DNA from 2 places in the Staphylococcus simulans genome. Region 2 is predicted to be linked to the other one. Evidence: a T-box and tRNA genes for the amino acid it is inferred to sense, from the RefSeq annotation. Region 2 holds a T-box; the other holds one or more tRNA genes.
The links. A T-box is a leader RNA that pairs with one kind of tRNA and senses whether it is charged. The one in region 2 lies ahead of serS (serine--tRNA ligase), so its partner is inferred to be a tRNA-Ser.

Region 1 (8,117 bases), 1.1 Mb from region 2:
CTTCTATTTATGCAGCATTAGAACCATATAAAAAACAATTTGAAATCGTAGAAATGCCTTTAACAAACGAAGGTGCAATCGACTTAGCAGCTTTAGAAGCACTAGTAGATAATGAGACAGTATTGATTATTGCACAACATGTGAATTCTGAAATTGGTTATATTCTACCAGTGCATGAAATTGCTGAATTCGCACAAGCATACAATATTCCATTTCATGTGGATGGTGTACAAGCTGTACAAAAGATTGAAGATAAAGCGATTCAAGCTTTTACTTCATATGCGTTCTCTGGGCATAAATTTAAAGGTACTAAAGGTGTAGGGGCATTGTTGATTGAACACAAGTCAATGCGACCTACAAATATACATTACTTCCATGAAGAAGGTACACGTAATGGTACGTTAGACGTACCTGGCATCTTAGCAATGACAAGAGCTTTATCATTAGATGCGGGTTATGAACATTTAACAAAGCTCCATCAATATGCGACTGAACGTGCTTTAGCATCTGGTTTTAGTTTATTAAGAAATGATAAACAAGCACCTCATATTATTGGATTGTTAACACCGCAATTTGAAGGTCAATATATTATGCAATCTTTATCCAGCCGTAATATATGTATCTCAACTGGTACAGCATGCGGTCATGGTTTATTATTGAGTGAGGGTTTAATTGAGAAGATTAAACAAACAGAACATGAAGCGGATCAATATGTACGTATTTCATTTTCAAGCAATTCAACATTAGGTGAAATTGATACATGTTTTAATGAAATAGATAAGATATTAGAAGGAGTGGCTGCCCATGAGTCAAGCGGATCAGCGACGAACTGAAATCGTTGAACTCTTACAAAGTTCGACACGACCCATTAAAGGTTCAGAACTGAGTGAACGTTTTGGTGTCTCGCGACAAATTATCGTGAAAGATATCTCACACTTAAAAACGAAAGAATATGCGATCAGTTCAACAAGCAAAGGATACTTTATGGACATTGAACCTCAAGGAAAAAGCTGTAAACGTGTGGTAATGTGCCAACATGATTATGATGAGATGGAAGAAGAATTAAAACTTATCGTTGAAAATGGCGCAATGATTGATGATGTTTCTGTTGAGCATCCTGTATATGGCAGTATCCGTGCTGAATTGATGATTGAAACTGAAGAAGATATTCAAGCGTTTGTAGAAGAAATGACACGCTTTAAAGGGACAATGTTAGCGAAATTAACAGATGGTATTCATCTGCATACATTATCTGCAGACACTGAAAAGATCTTAGATAATGCGATAGATGATTTGAATCGAAATGGCTTTCTCGCAGAAAGCGAAGAAATGGTTTAAATATAAAATTAATAATCAGTAACTTAAAACTTGAAGCATGATTCGCGTTTTAAGTTGCTGAATTTTTATTAAGAGGGGATATAAAACAACGCAATATCTACTGTAACCTTAAAGAAATTTACAAAAGGAAAGCTTAAGCATCACTGATTTGTAAATAAAAAGAGACCATTTGCACTCTAAATATAAAAATTTATAACAATTATATATTTATTACACTTATTTCTAACAGAAACTGGTTGACGCAAGATAGGGAAGTCGATATACTAGGTATTGTCTTGAAAAAAGAGATAACAAATTCGAAACAACTTTAACGTTTTGAAAATAAAATTCACAAATTGTTAAAAAAGGTTTGACATTGGTTAACAAATTGTGATATGATGAATAGGTAAGTCGCAAGATTAATAATATTACCGCGGGATGGAGCAGTTCGGTAGCTCGTCGGGCTCATAACCCGAAGGTCGGTGGTTCAAATCCGCCTCCCGCAATACATATCTTTTTTCAAGGGGTCCCGTAGTGTAGCGGTTAACACGCCTGCCTGTCACGCAGGAGATCGCGGGTTCGATTCCCGTCGGGACCGCCATTATTAATTAAGGTTCAGTAGCTCAGTTGGTAGAGCAATGGATTGAAGCTCCATGTGTCGGCAGTTCGACTCTGTCCTGAACCATTCTTATTTTTATTATTTGTCTGGCGGTTGTGGTGAAGTGGTTAACACATCGGATTGTGGTTCCGACATTCGTGGGTTCGATTCCCATCAGCCGCCCCATAATCGTTAATGCGGGTGTAGTTTAATGGCAAAACCTCAGCCTTCCAAGCTGATGTTGTGGGTTCGATTCCCATCACCCGCTCCAAATTACTTATTATTCCACAGTAGCTCAGTGGTAGAGCTATCGGCTGTTAACCGATCGGTCGTAGGTTCGAGTCCTACCTGTGGAGCCACGGCTCCTTGGTCAAGCGGTTAAGACACCGCCCTTTCACGGCGGTAACACGGGTTCGAGTCCCGTAGGAGTCATTCAATCAGAAACGAATTATCGTTTCTGATTTTTTAATTTGTATACATGGAGAGTTGTCCGAGTTGGCCGAAGGAGCACGCCTGGAAAGTGTGTAGGCGCCACAAGCGTCTCGAGGGTTCGAATCCCTCACTCTCCGTTAATTGTTTTAGATAATAAAAGATTTACAGTAGCAAGTGCCAAATATGTGTCAGGAAAATAATTTTCTGACACGTTGGCCTTGCTCTTTTTTATGTCAATCAAGCAAATGTGAGTAAGTATCAACATAGTAAAAATTATCGAATGTCTTAATTCTATACTGATGTATATAATTGGAAGTTTTAGTTGATAATTAAGAGGTGTGAGTATGAATTAATGAATATTGTATTATATCATTATTATTCAATCTAATAATGTATTAGGAGGATAAAAGAATGGGTAGTGTAATAAGTACTCTTTTAGGCGCAGCTAGTGATAACATAGCTGAGCAAGCTAAAGAAGAATTAAAAACTGATGCTCTTGGTATGGGCGGTGAGATGATGGCAAATATAGCGTTAGATACTCTTGCAGGCTTTGTTCCAGTAGTGGGAAATGCTATCAGTGGGTATATGAGAAACAAAGCTATAAAAAATCAATGTTTATATATTAAAGAGTTGCATAAGCGGTTAGATATACTTGCACAAGCAAATGATACAGATGATGAAGAGTATAGTAAAAAGATAGATGATTTATATATATTAGGATCAGAAACCTCAGTTAAGGCAAAACAAGATGAGAAAATAAAATATATTTCTAATGGGGTTTTAAACTCCATAAAGCATGATTTTTCGTATGATATTTCAATACTGTATTTTTCTGTGCTTGATAGATTGACTATTTTGGAAATAGAGATATTAAATCAATATAGTATACCTTATTATGAAAGGGAAAATATGTGGGGAAGAAAGATAATTGATGATTTTAATATAACTGATACGGGATATGAAGCAGCAAAAAATAACTTATTAAAAAATGGATTGCTGCAGAATAAAACAGAAAATTATTTACAGCATGATATTGATAAACTTATTGATTCTATGGAAAAAGCTCAAAAAGATATAATTAGTATTGCTGATTATATCCAAAAAGGTAAGTCGAAAAAGAAATTAAGAATAAGTTATAATAAAAAGACTAATAATAAAACAAAAGATAGTGTATCTATATCAAAGCTAGGAAATGATTTCATAAAGTATTTTATTAGTGAAGATACATTATAATTTATATCTTTTTTATTGGCTCTCAGCTAAATAGGACTGGTTTTGCTCAACAGTCCTAATAGTATAGAGCCTTAAATTTAATTAACTACTTTGATAGTGTTAATCATTCATATAAATCAATGTATTTTTGAGTGAATTCCTCGTTAGAAATTTCTCCATTATCTCTTTGGAGTTGAAGACGAGCGCCTTCTTCTTGAATTGCATCATATTCTTCTCGACTATATCCATACTTTTCCATTTCTTGATAATTAAATTCCTCTTGTTGTTTTTGTTCTTCTGGAGTCAAACAGCCACCGACAGTACAATAAGTGCCATCTTCTTTATATTCTCCAAACATTGCGTCACCATTAGGGATATTACTGTTTTGGTTATTGTTAGGTGTTTGGTTTGTTTGGCTTTGTGTATTTTGTTGGTTCTCTTGAAAACCATTAACTTGTTCATTATTATTATTTGTATTTTGATTTGGATTATTTGAATTTGCTTGATCGTTTACGGATTCTTCATTTACTTGTTCTGTAGATTCACTATTTTCTTGTTTTTCTTGATTATTATTTTGTGCATTTTTCTTCTTCTGTGTTTTTTCCTTATTTTTAATCTCTTTTTCATGTGTTTTAGTTTCGTTTTTCGCAGTTTCTTTATTACTTTCATCACTATTACCACAAGCAGTTAATAGTAATAGGGAACTAAATAACGGTATAATTAACTTTTTCATGATTGGTTCATCCTTTTCTATGTATTTAGTTGTTTAATACCCATTTAAGTTAAAAGGAATCAACTAAATCAATTTTAATGTGAACTATTATTTGTTATCATTATAAAATTTCTTGTGTCGAAAATAACGCTTAGTGTATAATGCATTTGAATACAACACATGTGAATAAAAGTAGGAGTATTCATGCCTATTTAAGTTGAATGATTCAAAAAGGAGAGTTCATGCCTGTTTAAAGTTGAAGATTTCTAAAGAGGAGAGTTCATGCCTACTTAAGTTGAATTTTTAAAAGTAGTAGCCAATTGATGCATAATCATTTGGCTTTTTTATTTTTGTGAAGAGCCCTTTTCCCTTTGTAACTGGTCAATAGTACAAATAAATAGGCATTTACTAAAAATAACCACTTTCATAAATTGTTGATGAAAGTGGTTATATCTCATTGAATCATTTATTTTAATTTTAATGTGAAAGCATTAATCGCAACGATAATTGTACTTAAAGACATGAGTATTGCTCCGACAGCAGGTGAGAGTATTATACCCATAAAGGCTAGTACACCAGCTGCAAGAGGTACTGCAATGATGTTATATCCAGCACCCCACCATAAGTTTTGAACCATTTTCCGCATTGTATTTTTTGATAGGGTAAGGAAGTTAATAATATCAGAAGGATTACTTTTGACAAGTATGACATCACCTGATTCAACAGCTACGTCTGTGCCTGCACCGATTGCCATTCCGATGTCTGCTCTGACTAAACTTGGCGCATCATTAATGCCATCGCCGACCATCATTACTTTGCTGCCTTTTTTCTGATAATTTTTTATGATTCTTTCTTTATCTTCAGGCATTAATTGCGCATGAACATCTTTAATTCTCAATTCTTTAGCCACTGCTTGTGCTACTTCATGATTATCTCCTGTAAGCATAACTGGTGTGATGTTTTTCGCTATTAAATCTGAGACCATTTGTTTTGAACTTTCTTTGATTTGATCTCCTAGGGCGATAATGCCAATCACTTGTTGTTCATAAATTAAATAACTAATAGAGTTACCTTGCTGAGCAAGTTCTTTAAATTGTTTTTTATTATACTTCAAATCCTTTTTATCTAAATATGAGGCATTTACAATTTTAATTTCTTTACCATCAACACTGCCTTCTAATCCCACACCTGAAATATTATTAACATCTTCAGGATATGAATAAGAAATGTTTTCTTCTTTTGCATATTCGACAATTCCAACAGCGAGCGGATGTTCAGAGCTGCTTTCTAATGAAGCAAACAAACTTAATATTTCTTTATGACTAAATTCGTCAGTAAAACTTTCATAATGGTTAACTGAAAAATTTCCTTCAGTTAATGTACCTGTTTTATCCATCATAATATAATCGATGTGTTGTGCGATTTCTACAGATTCTCTATTTTTTATAATTAATCCATTATGTGCACCTATAGAAGTAGAACGTGCTGTAACTAAGGGTATAGCTAAACCTAAAGCGTGCGGACAAGCAATGACCAATACAGTTACTAAGCGTTCAAGCGCAAAATCAATATCGTTTTGTATCAGCATCCAAACAATAAACGCAATTAATCCACTAATTACTGCAAAATAAAATAAGTAACCTGCGACTTTATCAGAGAGAAGTTCTGCATCTGATTTATCATTTTGTGCTTGGCTAACTAACCCCATAACTTGAGATAAATAGCCATCTTCTCCAGTTGCAGTTACTTTAACTTGAATTGTACCAGAACCATTCATTGAACCACCGATAACTTTATCGTTCTTGTTTTTTAGAACTTTTTTAGATTCTCCAGTTACTAATGATTCATCAATCGATGTTTTACCTTCAACAATTATTCCGTCTGTTGGAATACTTTCACCAGCTTTGATTTCTACAATATCACCATTATGAATATCCGAGATTTTAAGTTTTTGACGTTGACCATCCTCAGTTACCTTAACTGCAGTATTGGGTAGTAGTTCGGCCATTTTTTTAAGGGCACTACTAGCACTGCCTACTGCGTTCATCTCAATCCAGTGGCCTAATAACATAATTATAATTAAAGTTGCTAACTCCCAGAAGAAATCCATTGTATGCGACGATGAATCACTAAAGTTATTCATGTAAAATGCATATAAACTATAGAAATAAGCTACTGAAATACCAAGTGCTACTAATGTCATCATGCCTGGTTTTTTAGAAGCGATTTCATCCTTAGCGCCTGATAAGAAGGGCATACCCCCATAAAAGAATAAAATGGTCGATAGAATTAAAACAATCCAGTCTGATCCAGAAAAAGTAACTTGAAATGGTAATTGAATACCCATCATAGGCGATAAAATAATAATCGGTATCGTGAAAATTAAAGAAATAAAGAATTTACGCTTAAAATTCCCATGATGATGCATGTGATGATCGTGACCGTTATCAGTCGTATGCTCATGGTGTTTATGTTGTCCATTTTTATGTGTATGTTCATGATTCGACAAAATAATACCTCCTAAATATATTGATATAGTAAATACAACTTTAGTATAACATATACGGTATAGGGGTATAGAGTATATGCAATTATGTTTCTTTTTCGCTAAGCAATCATCCACTCAGAATTACGTTTCAATCAATAGCAATTATGTTCATTCAAAGAGCGTTTGCTTATTTTGTTATGAGCTATATAGGTTCATATAACGCTAAGTAGTAGATAGTTAAAGAAATAAAAACATCCACTCCGATATGAAGTGGATGCATCTTATGATTTATTTTCTTTTTCTGTTGTATTGATCTCTGGATGATTGATCTCATCAACACTTTTTTGGCTGAAACGATAGATTTTTACCATTGCTGGTTTGGATAATGCCAAGAATGATAAAAATGTTGCTAAGAATGAAAAGTGTGTCACGTTTAGTACGAATAACATCGGCACAAAAATTAAGACAAAAAGTGCAATGAATAATATCAATGGCAGTATTTTGATTAATATATTTTTAACTGTACCTTTAGTTAGGCGAGTCAGTATGAACAGGATTATCCCGATTAGAAATAAGGGGATAATGATTGTAGTCAAAGTTGCGACATAAGCTTCAGCATATCTATTCCAATCAAGATGAATAATATAATACATAGAAGAATCAGTTGGAATATCTAGTCTGAATAAGTTACTACCGTAATTTTTGTATAAATAGTAAACGATAAGTAGTAATAATATAATTGAGCCGCAATATTTCATGATAGTGCGTGGCATTTTATTAGATGATTGGCGCAAAACAATTCCCTCATTTCATGCAATTTCTATTATTATCTTATAACTCTATATTGAATACAATAGAAATACAGAAATAGATACGACTTTTATACGAGGTGCATGATGAATACGCGTGGTACAATAGTGGTAAGAGTAATATAAGAAAAACTTTAACATTATTTCGAAATAAGGTGATAGACATGAAACGCTCAGATAGAAATCAACCTGATTATGACCGCTATAATCGAGACCCACGTGACTCAAGAGATGGACACGATCCAAGATATCGTGATACACGTGAAGAAGAGTACCGCAGACGTTCTGATGAAGATGGTCGTTATTATAATGAACGTGATTACAGACGTGAACGTATGTTGGAAGATGAGAATCGTAAAAATAGTAAATGGAAAAAAGGTTTGGCCGCCATTGTAGTTATCTTATTGATTGTTGTAGCAATATTTATAGTTAGAAATATGATGCAGCCAAAAGATAGCACAGAAACCGCAAATCAAAATGCGCAAACACAACCTAATAGCTCACAAACTCAAAAACCAGTGACAAATAACTATAAAGAAATCATTCGTG
Region 2 (8,117 bases):
GTGTGATTATCCGTATCGATGTCGGCGACATTTCACAAAACGGACGTTCAGCACAAGGGGTAAGATTAATCCGCTTGAGCGATGAACAATTTGTTTCTACGGTTGCGAAAGTTCAAGAAGAACCAGAAGATGAATTAGAAGGTACTTCTGAAGATGAAACAGAACCAGGTGAAAATGGTCCAACACCAACAATCAGTGAACAAGTCGTAGAATCAGAAGATGATGACCGTACAATTCATACAGAAGAATTAGATGAAACTGTAGAAGAAGACGGTGAACGCACTGAATTAAGACAAGACTTCATGGATCGCGTGAACGAAGATATTGAAAGCGCAGATTCAGAAGATGAAGATAACGAAGAAGAATAATTTAAGTGAATAGATAAAATAAAAGCTTTCTGCAAAACCACTAGGTTAAGCAGAAAGCTTTTTTATTACTCTTAATAGATTAAGTTTAATTTTCTTTTTCTTCTAAACGCTTCATCGCATATGGGATTTCTGCGATTAAGTTTGATGGCGGAACAACGTACATTTCTTTAGATAAGTGTTCACCAATATAACTATGCACATATGTCGCAGTTTTAACCGCATAATCAAAGTCGTCAAACTGACCGATAAAACTTGTGATAATACCTGATAATGTATCACCCATACCGCCAGTAGCCATAGCTGGTGTACCAATCTCTAATTTGTACGTGTTATCTTTTAAATAGATTTCTGTGCCATGTTGTTTTAAGACAACTGCAGAGTGTATTTGATCTACAGCTTCACGGTTACGTTCATAAGTTTGTTCCTCAATTGGAATGCCGCTTAATCTTTCCCATTCCATTTGGTGTGGTGTGAACACAACATTTTGACACTTAGGTACTTCCACTTTTAATTTACTCATAATTGTAATCGCATCACCATCAATAATCAGGTTCTGATGCGGTTGGATATTTTGAAGCAAGAATGTCATCGCATTATTGCCTTTAAAGTCTAAACCAAGTCCAGGGCCGATTAAAATACTGTCTGATGTTTCAATAAGTTTTGTTAACATCTTCGTATCATTAATGTCCACGACCATCGCTTCAGGACAGCGTGAGTGCAAAGCCGCATGATTCGTCGGGTGTGTTGCAACTGTAATCAAACCGCTTCCGCTATACACACATGCACGTGCAGCCATAATAATTGCGCCGCCTAAATTTGCGTTTCCGCCAATTAATAAGATTCTGCCGTAATCTCCTTTGTGCGTCTCATCTTTTCGTTTTGGAATCGTAACATCTGTTAAAATTTCCACCATAATCCCTCCATAACCCATTCATTTTACACTTAAGCTTCATACAATGGAGCTTTAGGTTTTCGATGTATTTGATTATTTATAAAATTTAAGCACACCCATATCATTGGAGTGAGCCTTTCATACCTGTAATGTTGATTGTTTCTCAATGCATTACAACATCTTATACCTATCGTTTAGGTAAGTCAACACTTTCATTGCGAAGACTTATTGAACGTTTTGTAAAGTCTTGTGCGCGTAAGGATGAACGGTTGAAGATTACCTTTGTTTAACTCATATTGTCTGGCTGGATAGAAAACTGTTATTTAAATTTAGCGTGCTAAACTAGTGACGTATTAACACGCTACGGCTTTGGCAGAATCTATTGTCCTTCTAAAAATGTAAGCGTATACTTGGGATAATTGTATACATTTATTTTCTGAGGGGGTAATTCAATTGACACTAGAATTAAACGGAGCATCGCTCACAATTGAAGATATAAAAAAATTTTTACACCAGCAAGATAAGGTAACAATCTCATCTGATGCGATGGAACGCGTTAAACAAAGTCGTGCCATTGTAGAAGATATTATTAAAAATAAAGAAACGATTTACGGAATTACAACAGGCTTCGGCTTGTTTAGTGATGTCTTAATCGATCCACAGCAATATAATCAACTTCAAGTGAACTTGATTCGTTCACATGCTTGCGGTACAGGTGATCCGTTTTCTCATGATGTTGCACTTGTGATGATGATTTTACGTTTGAATACAATGTTGAAAGGTCATTCAGGTGTCACAACTGATTTAGTTGATCAATTAGTTTATTTTATTAATGAACGTATTATTCCGATTATTCCACAACAAGGTTCATTAGGCGCTTCAGGTGACTTAGCACCTCTATCTCATCTTGCGTTAGCTTTAATTGGAGAAGGCAAAGTCTTTTATCAACAAGAAGAAAAAGAGAGTATTGAGGTCTTACATGAATTAGGTCGTGAACCGTTAGCGTTATCTGCCAAAGAAGGTTTGGCGTTGATTAACGGGACACAAGCTATGACAGCACAAGGTGTCATCAGCTGGATTGAAGCGGAAGCGTTAGCTTATCAATCAGAATGGATTGCATCGTTAACACATCAAGCGTTAAACGGTATTACGGATGCGTATCGTCCTGAAGTACATGATGCGCGTAATTTCCCTGAACAAAGTGCAGTCGCAGATCGTATGTTGTATTGGTTAGAGGATTCTCAGTTAACGACGACACAAGGTGAAATCAGAGTTCAAGATGCGTATACGTTACGTTGTATTCCGCAAGTTCATGGCGCAAGCTTTGAAACATTGAAATTTGTGAAACAACAATTAGAACGTGAAATGAATGCGGCGAATGATAATCCGTTAATCTTCCATGAAGGTGATGAAACATTAGTTATTTCAGGCGGCAACTTCCATGGTCAACCTGTTGCATATGCGTTAGACTTCTTGAAAATTGCGGTAAGTGAACTTGCGAATATCGCAGAACGTCGTTTAGAACGTTTAGTAAATCCACAATTGAATGGTGGTTTACCTGCTTTCTTAAGTCCTGAACCAGGCTTACAAAGTGGTGCGATGATTATGCAGTATGCGGCAGCGAGTTTAGTATCAGAAAATAAAACATTGGCGCATCCTGCGAGTGTGGATTCTATCCCTTCATCTGCGAACCAAGAAGATCATGTCTCTATGGGTACAATTGGTTCAAGACATGGCTATCAAATTGTGGATAATGCGCGTAGAGTGTTATCGATTGAATTAATTATTGCGCTGCAAGCGGTGGAATTAAAAGGTATTGATCAATTATCGCCACGCTCACTTGAGAAATATGAGACGTTAAGAAATATTACGCCATCCATTACAGAAGACCGTCAATTCCATCATGATATCACGCAAGTATCGCGTTATTTACAGCAAGCAGCGTATACTGATGCAGAATGCAAATAACATGAATTTTTCTTGAATTCAGAAAAATTTTATATTTGAGTTGCAATTCAAATAACTATTTGCTATAGTGAAGTTAAGTTCATAAGACATTGTTCGCAGGATAAGTAATCCTAGTTATTAATTCCAGAGAGCTTATGGTTGGTGTGAATAAGCAATTAAGACTACGTGACGAATCTACCTGCATTTGAGAGAACAACCGGTTTAACCGTTATTTTAGAGAGAGTGCAGTGTGCATCAATTAATTTGATACATACTGTTAAATAGGGTGGCAACACGTAATACCACGTCCCTTGTAGGGGCGTGGTATTTTTTTATTCTTTTTTCAGCTGCTCTAATTATATTATTAATTTGAATTTAAATACCCCGACACTTATTTTGAAAGGATGACTGACACATGTTAGATATTAAATTGTTTAGAAACGAAACGGATCGCTTGAAAGAGAAAGTAAGATTACGCGGAATGGACCCACAAATCGTGGACAAAGTATTAGAACTTGATGGTAAACGCCGTGAGTTAATCGGTAAAGCAGAAGAAATGAAAGCTGAACGTAACCGAGTAAGCGGTGAAATCGCTGAGAAAAAACGCAACCAAGAAAATGCGGATGATGTCATTAAACAAATGAGAGAACTTGGCGATAAAATCAAAGACATCGATACTGAGTTAAACGAAGTGGATGATGACTTACATTATAAATTATCTACAATCCCTAATATCATGCATGATGATGTGCCAGAAGGCGAAACTGATGAAGAAAACATCGAAGTGAAAAAATGGGGTACGCCTCGTGAATTCGACTTCGAAGCGAAAGCACACTGGGATTTAGTTGAAGAATTAGGTATGGCAGATTTCGAACGTGCTGCACGTGTATCTGGTGCGCGTTTCGTCTTCTTAACAAATGAAGGTGCACAGTTAGAACGTGCATTAATGAACTACATGTTAACAAAACATACAACACAGCACGGCTATACTGAAATGATGGTACCACAACTTGTGAATGCAAATTCTATGTATGGTACAGGTCAACTTCCAAAATTCGAAGAAGACTTATTCAAGATTGAAAAAGAAGGACTTTACATGATTCCTACTGCGGAAGTACCGTTAACTAACTTCTACCGCGAAGAAGTCTTGTCTGCAGATAAATTGCCAGGCAAGTTCACTGGACAGTCAGCTTGCTTCAGAAGTGAAGCGGGTTCTGCCGGACGTGACACACGTGGCTTAATCCGTTTACACCAATTCGATAAAGTTGAGTTGGTACGTTTTGAAAAACCTGAAGATTCTTGGGATGCATTAGAACAGTTAACAAGCGACGCAGAAGCAATCTTAGAAGAACTTGAATTACCATATCGTCGTGTCATTCTTTGTACTGGCGACTTAGGTTTCAGTTCAAGTAAAACATATGACTTAGAAGTTTGGCTTCCAAGTTATCAAGATTACAAAGAAATCAGCTCATGCTCTAACATGACAGATTTCCAAGCACGTCGTGCTAACATTCGTTTCAAACGCGACAAAGATGCTAAACCAGAATTAGTTCATACATTGAACGGAAGCGGCTTAGCAGTAGGTCGTACGTTTGCAGCAATTGTTGAAAATTACCAAAACGCTGATGGATCAATTACGATTCCAAAAGCATTGGTACCGTTCATGGGCGGAAAAGAAAAAATCGGCCCTGCAACAAAATAAATGGGATCATCGAGTAGTTGGAAAACGAATTAAGATGATCCAACCTCGTTCCAATATATATATTTACCTACCACATGGACGCTATGCCTTACCAACATAGCGTCCTCTTTTTATATGGAAAATTAATATTTCCCGTCTTGTTATTTCCTGAAACACAAAGAAAAACCGACTACCCTCTAAGGATAATCGGTTGAAATAGAATAGTTTGAAAGTGTTTCTGTTAAAGAGTTTGTAGACGAATGGATGTCTTACTTCAGACAAGCGTCAGTCTAACTTTATCACTCTTGGTTTTGTGTTTCTGATTGCTCAGCGGTATCAACATATAGAAATGCGATGACACTCATAATACTTAGTGTCACAAATGCACAACCTAATGGAATCAGAAAATTTCCTGCGTTTAAAAAGATGAGACCTGTAATGCTCATTTTAATTAAGGCATGCAAGACGAAACATAAAATGCTTGTGAAGAACAGCGCAAGACTGCTTCCAGCTAAGAAAACTTTCTGCATACTTCTGGTACTCCTTCTTCGTTTAAATCTTTTTTTATCACTCTCATTATAACGTGGTTTGCAATATATTACGATAGCGTTTTCGGGAATTAATAAAAATTTAACAAATGGATAGAGTCCAAGTCTTTCTTATTTAGTTAAGAGAGTGATTGAATCAAACTAAAAATGAAGATGATTAGAGTTGATGCGGTAGTGAGTAATAAAGCGATGGTCGTCATTTTTTGATTTCTTACTTGCTTAGGTTTTTTCGTTTCAATAAATAAAATGATCATCGCTGCAATTAATAACAAACCTACAATAGAATATGTAACGATACTTCCAGCTGTCATAAAATCTCCTCCATAGTTGTTATAATATAAATACTTTATTTATTATATACCTCACTTTTCTGAAGGGAAACATTATAAAATATTGGGTATAGTTGATAAGATACAACTGAAGAAATTGAACTTTATCTATGCTGTTAAAAACATGTAGCAAGCTAGTGATATCAAGTAGGTGATTCTTGCCAACTATGTTAAAATAATTCTTATAGTTACTAAAGTATAGGAGTGGCGAATTTGTTTGCAAAAATAGACCTGAAGGCGACGCTACTTGCAACATTGGCATTGCTGATTATTGTGGCAGTCACCTGTGTTATACCGGTTGCCGGACTCATCTTATTTTTTATTGCAACGGTGCCTGGTATTATTCTATGGCATAAGTCTATTATGTCTTTCGGTATTGCCGCACTGATTACAGTTATTTTAACTGTCCTGTTCGGAAGTGAGGGTGTACTGAGTTATATCATCTTCATTTTGATTTTGAGTTTGATAGTAGGGCAATTATTAAAAGAACGTACATCGAAAGAACGTATACTCTATATCGCAACTACATATATGAGTATCATCAGTTTGGCAGGCTTTATGCTGCTTCAAGTCTTCGATAAACTTCCGCTTTCACAAGTGCTTGTGAAACCATTTAAAGATCAAATGTATCAAGCAATGGCAATGAGTGGGCTAGATGCTTCTTCACGTAGTGTGTTAGAAGAAGGTTTTAGACAATTAGCAGTTCAATTACCTAGTTATACGATTATCGTTATTTTTATTATGATACTCATTAACTTGATTGTATCGTTTCCGATTTTACGTAAGTTTAAAATAGCAACCCCAGTGTTTAAACCGTTATATGCATGGCAATTTAAACGTGTACTCGCATACATTTACTTTATAGTATTGCTTTGTGTCATGTTCGCAACGCAACCTGGCACGTTCCAAAGTATCGTTTTAAATATGCAAGTTATCTTATCATTCATTATGTTCATCCAAGGTTTAAGTTTCATTGCTTACTTTGCGAAAGCGAAACGTATGCCGGTAGGTGTGGGCATTTTATTAATGGTTATAGGATTTTTACTGACACCTGTGATACCGATTATCGGCTTACTGGGTGTTGTAGATATTACATTCAATTTAAAACGATTTATTAAAAAATGATTTGAGGTGACAGAATGAATCGTCAATCTACGAAGAAAGCACTGTTTATTCCTTTCTTGCTTATGGTATTAACTGCAATCGCATTAGTTGTTGTTTGGTTTATCTTTAACCAATTGATTGCTGGTATCGCAACTGCAGTCTTACTTGTGATGATTATTATCAGTGCATTTGCGTTTCGTAATGCATTCATACGATTAGATCAATATGTAGATGATTTAAGCGGACAGATATCAGCTGGCAATAGTATCGCGATTAAAAGTTTGCCAATTGGCATCATTGTTCTTGATGAGAATGAAGATGTAGAATGGATGAACCATTTCATGTCTGAACGATTGGATCGTAATGTTATCTCAGATCCGATAAATGAAGTGTACCCGAACATTCTGAAACAATTAGAGAAGACGCAAGAGATTGAAATTACAGATGGCAATTATCATTATCGTGTGCGTTATTCAGAAGATGAACACGTCTTATATTTCTTTGATATTACCGAAGAAGTACACACGTATGAATTATATGAAGAATCGAAGCCGGTTATCGCAACCTTATTCCTTGATAACTACGATGAAATCACACAAAATATGAACGATACACAACGTTCTGAAATCAACTCTATGGTCACACGTGTCATCAGTCGTTGGGCTTCTGAGTATGATATCTATTTCAAGCGTTATAGTTCAGACCAATTCGTAGCGTATTTAAACCGTCGTATTCTTGACCAATTAGAAGAATCAAATTTCGACTTGTTACGAAACCTACGTGAAAAGAGTGTAGGTTACCGCGCACAATTGACATTAAGTATTGGTGTCGGTGAAGGTTCAGAGAACTTGATTGACTTAGGGGAATTATCACAATCAGGTTTAGACTTAGCCCTTGGCCGTGGTGGTGACCAAGTCGCAATCAAACATATCAATGGTAATGTAAGATTTTATGGCGGTAAGACTGACCCAATGGAAAAACGTACACGTGTGCGTGCGCGTGTTATCTCACATGCTTTAAAAGATATATTGATGGAAGGCGACAAAGTTATCATTATGGGACATAAACGTCCTGACTTAGACGCAATCGGTGCAGCTATCGGTGTTTCACGCTTTGCCATGATGAATAACTTAGATGCTTATGTTGTATTAAATGAAGAAGATATCGATCCGACATTACGTCGTGTGATGGATGAAATTGATAAGAAACCAGAATTAAAAGAACGTTTCATCACATCAGATGATGCGT

Region 1: it has a tRNA-Ser gene. The T-box ahead of serS (serine--tRNA ligase) is inferred to sense a tRNA for this amino acid. The anticodon was not compared.

What each region holds. Positions count from the first base shown of each region.
Region 1 is NZ_CP095100.1:1,148,023-1,156,139, forward strand. It holds gene MUA87_RS05295 (cysteine desulfurase family protein) at 1-833, shown strand, start outside; gene MUA87_RS05300 (transcription repressor NadR) at 805-1,338, shown strand; tRNA gene MUA87_RS05305 (tRNA-Met) at 1,750-1,823, shown strand; tRNA gene MUA87_RS05310 (tRNA-Asp) at 1,843-1,918, shown strand; tRNA gene MUA87_RS05315 (tRNA-Phe) at 1,930-2,002, shown strand; tRNA gene MUA87_RS05320 (tRNA-His) at 2,026-2,101, shown strand; tRNA gene MUA87_RS05325 (tRNA-Gly) at 2,113-2,186, shown strand; tRNA gene MUA87_RS05330 (tRNA-Asn) at 2,200-2,274, shown strand; tRNA gene MUA87_RS05335 (tRNA-Glu) at 2,276-2,347, shown strand; tRNA gene MUA87_RS05340 (tRNA-Ser) at 2,396-2,484, shown strand; gene MUA87_RS05345 (DUF4112 domain-containing protein) at 2,759-3,580, shown strand; gene MUA87_RS05350 (hypothetical protein) at 3,684-4,292, opposite strand; gene MUA87_RS05355 (heavy metal translocating P-type ATPase) at 4,738-6,780, opposite strand; gene MUA87_RS05360 (hypothetical protein) at 7,041-7,553, opposite strand; gene MUA87_RS05365 (hypothetical protein) at 7,733-8,117, shown strand, end outside.
Region 2 is NZ_CP095100.1:8,765-16,881, forward strand. It holds gene gyrA (DNA gyrase subunit A) at 1-368, shown strand, start outside; gene MUA87_RS00035 (NAD(P)H-hydrate dehydratase) at 454-1,278, opposite strand; gene hutH (histidine ammonia-lyase) at 1,714-3,228, shown strand; T-box leader at 3,318-3,522, shown strand; gene serS (serine--tRNA ligase) at 3,623-4,909, shown strand; gene MUA87_RS00050 (hypothetical protein) at 5,188-5,418, opposite strand; gene MUA87_RS00055 (hypothetical protein) at 5,556-5,747, opposite strand; gene MUA87_RS00060 (DUF2232 domain-containing protein) at 5,964-6,890, shown strand; gene MUA87_RS00065 (DHH family phosphoesterase) at 6,905-8,117, shown strand, end outside.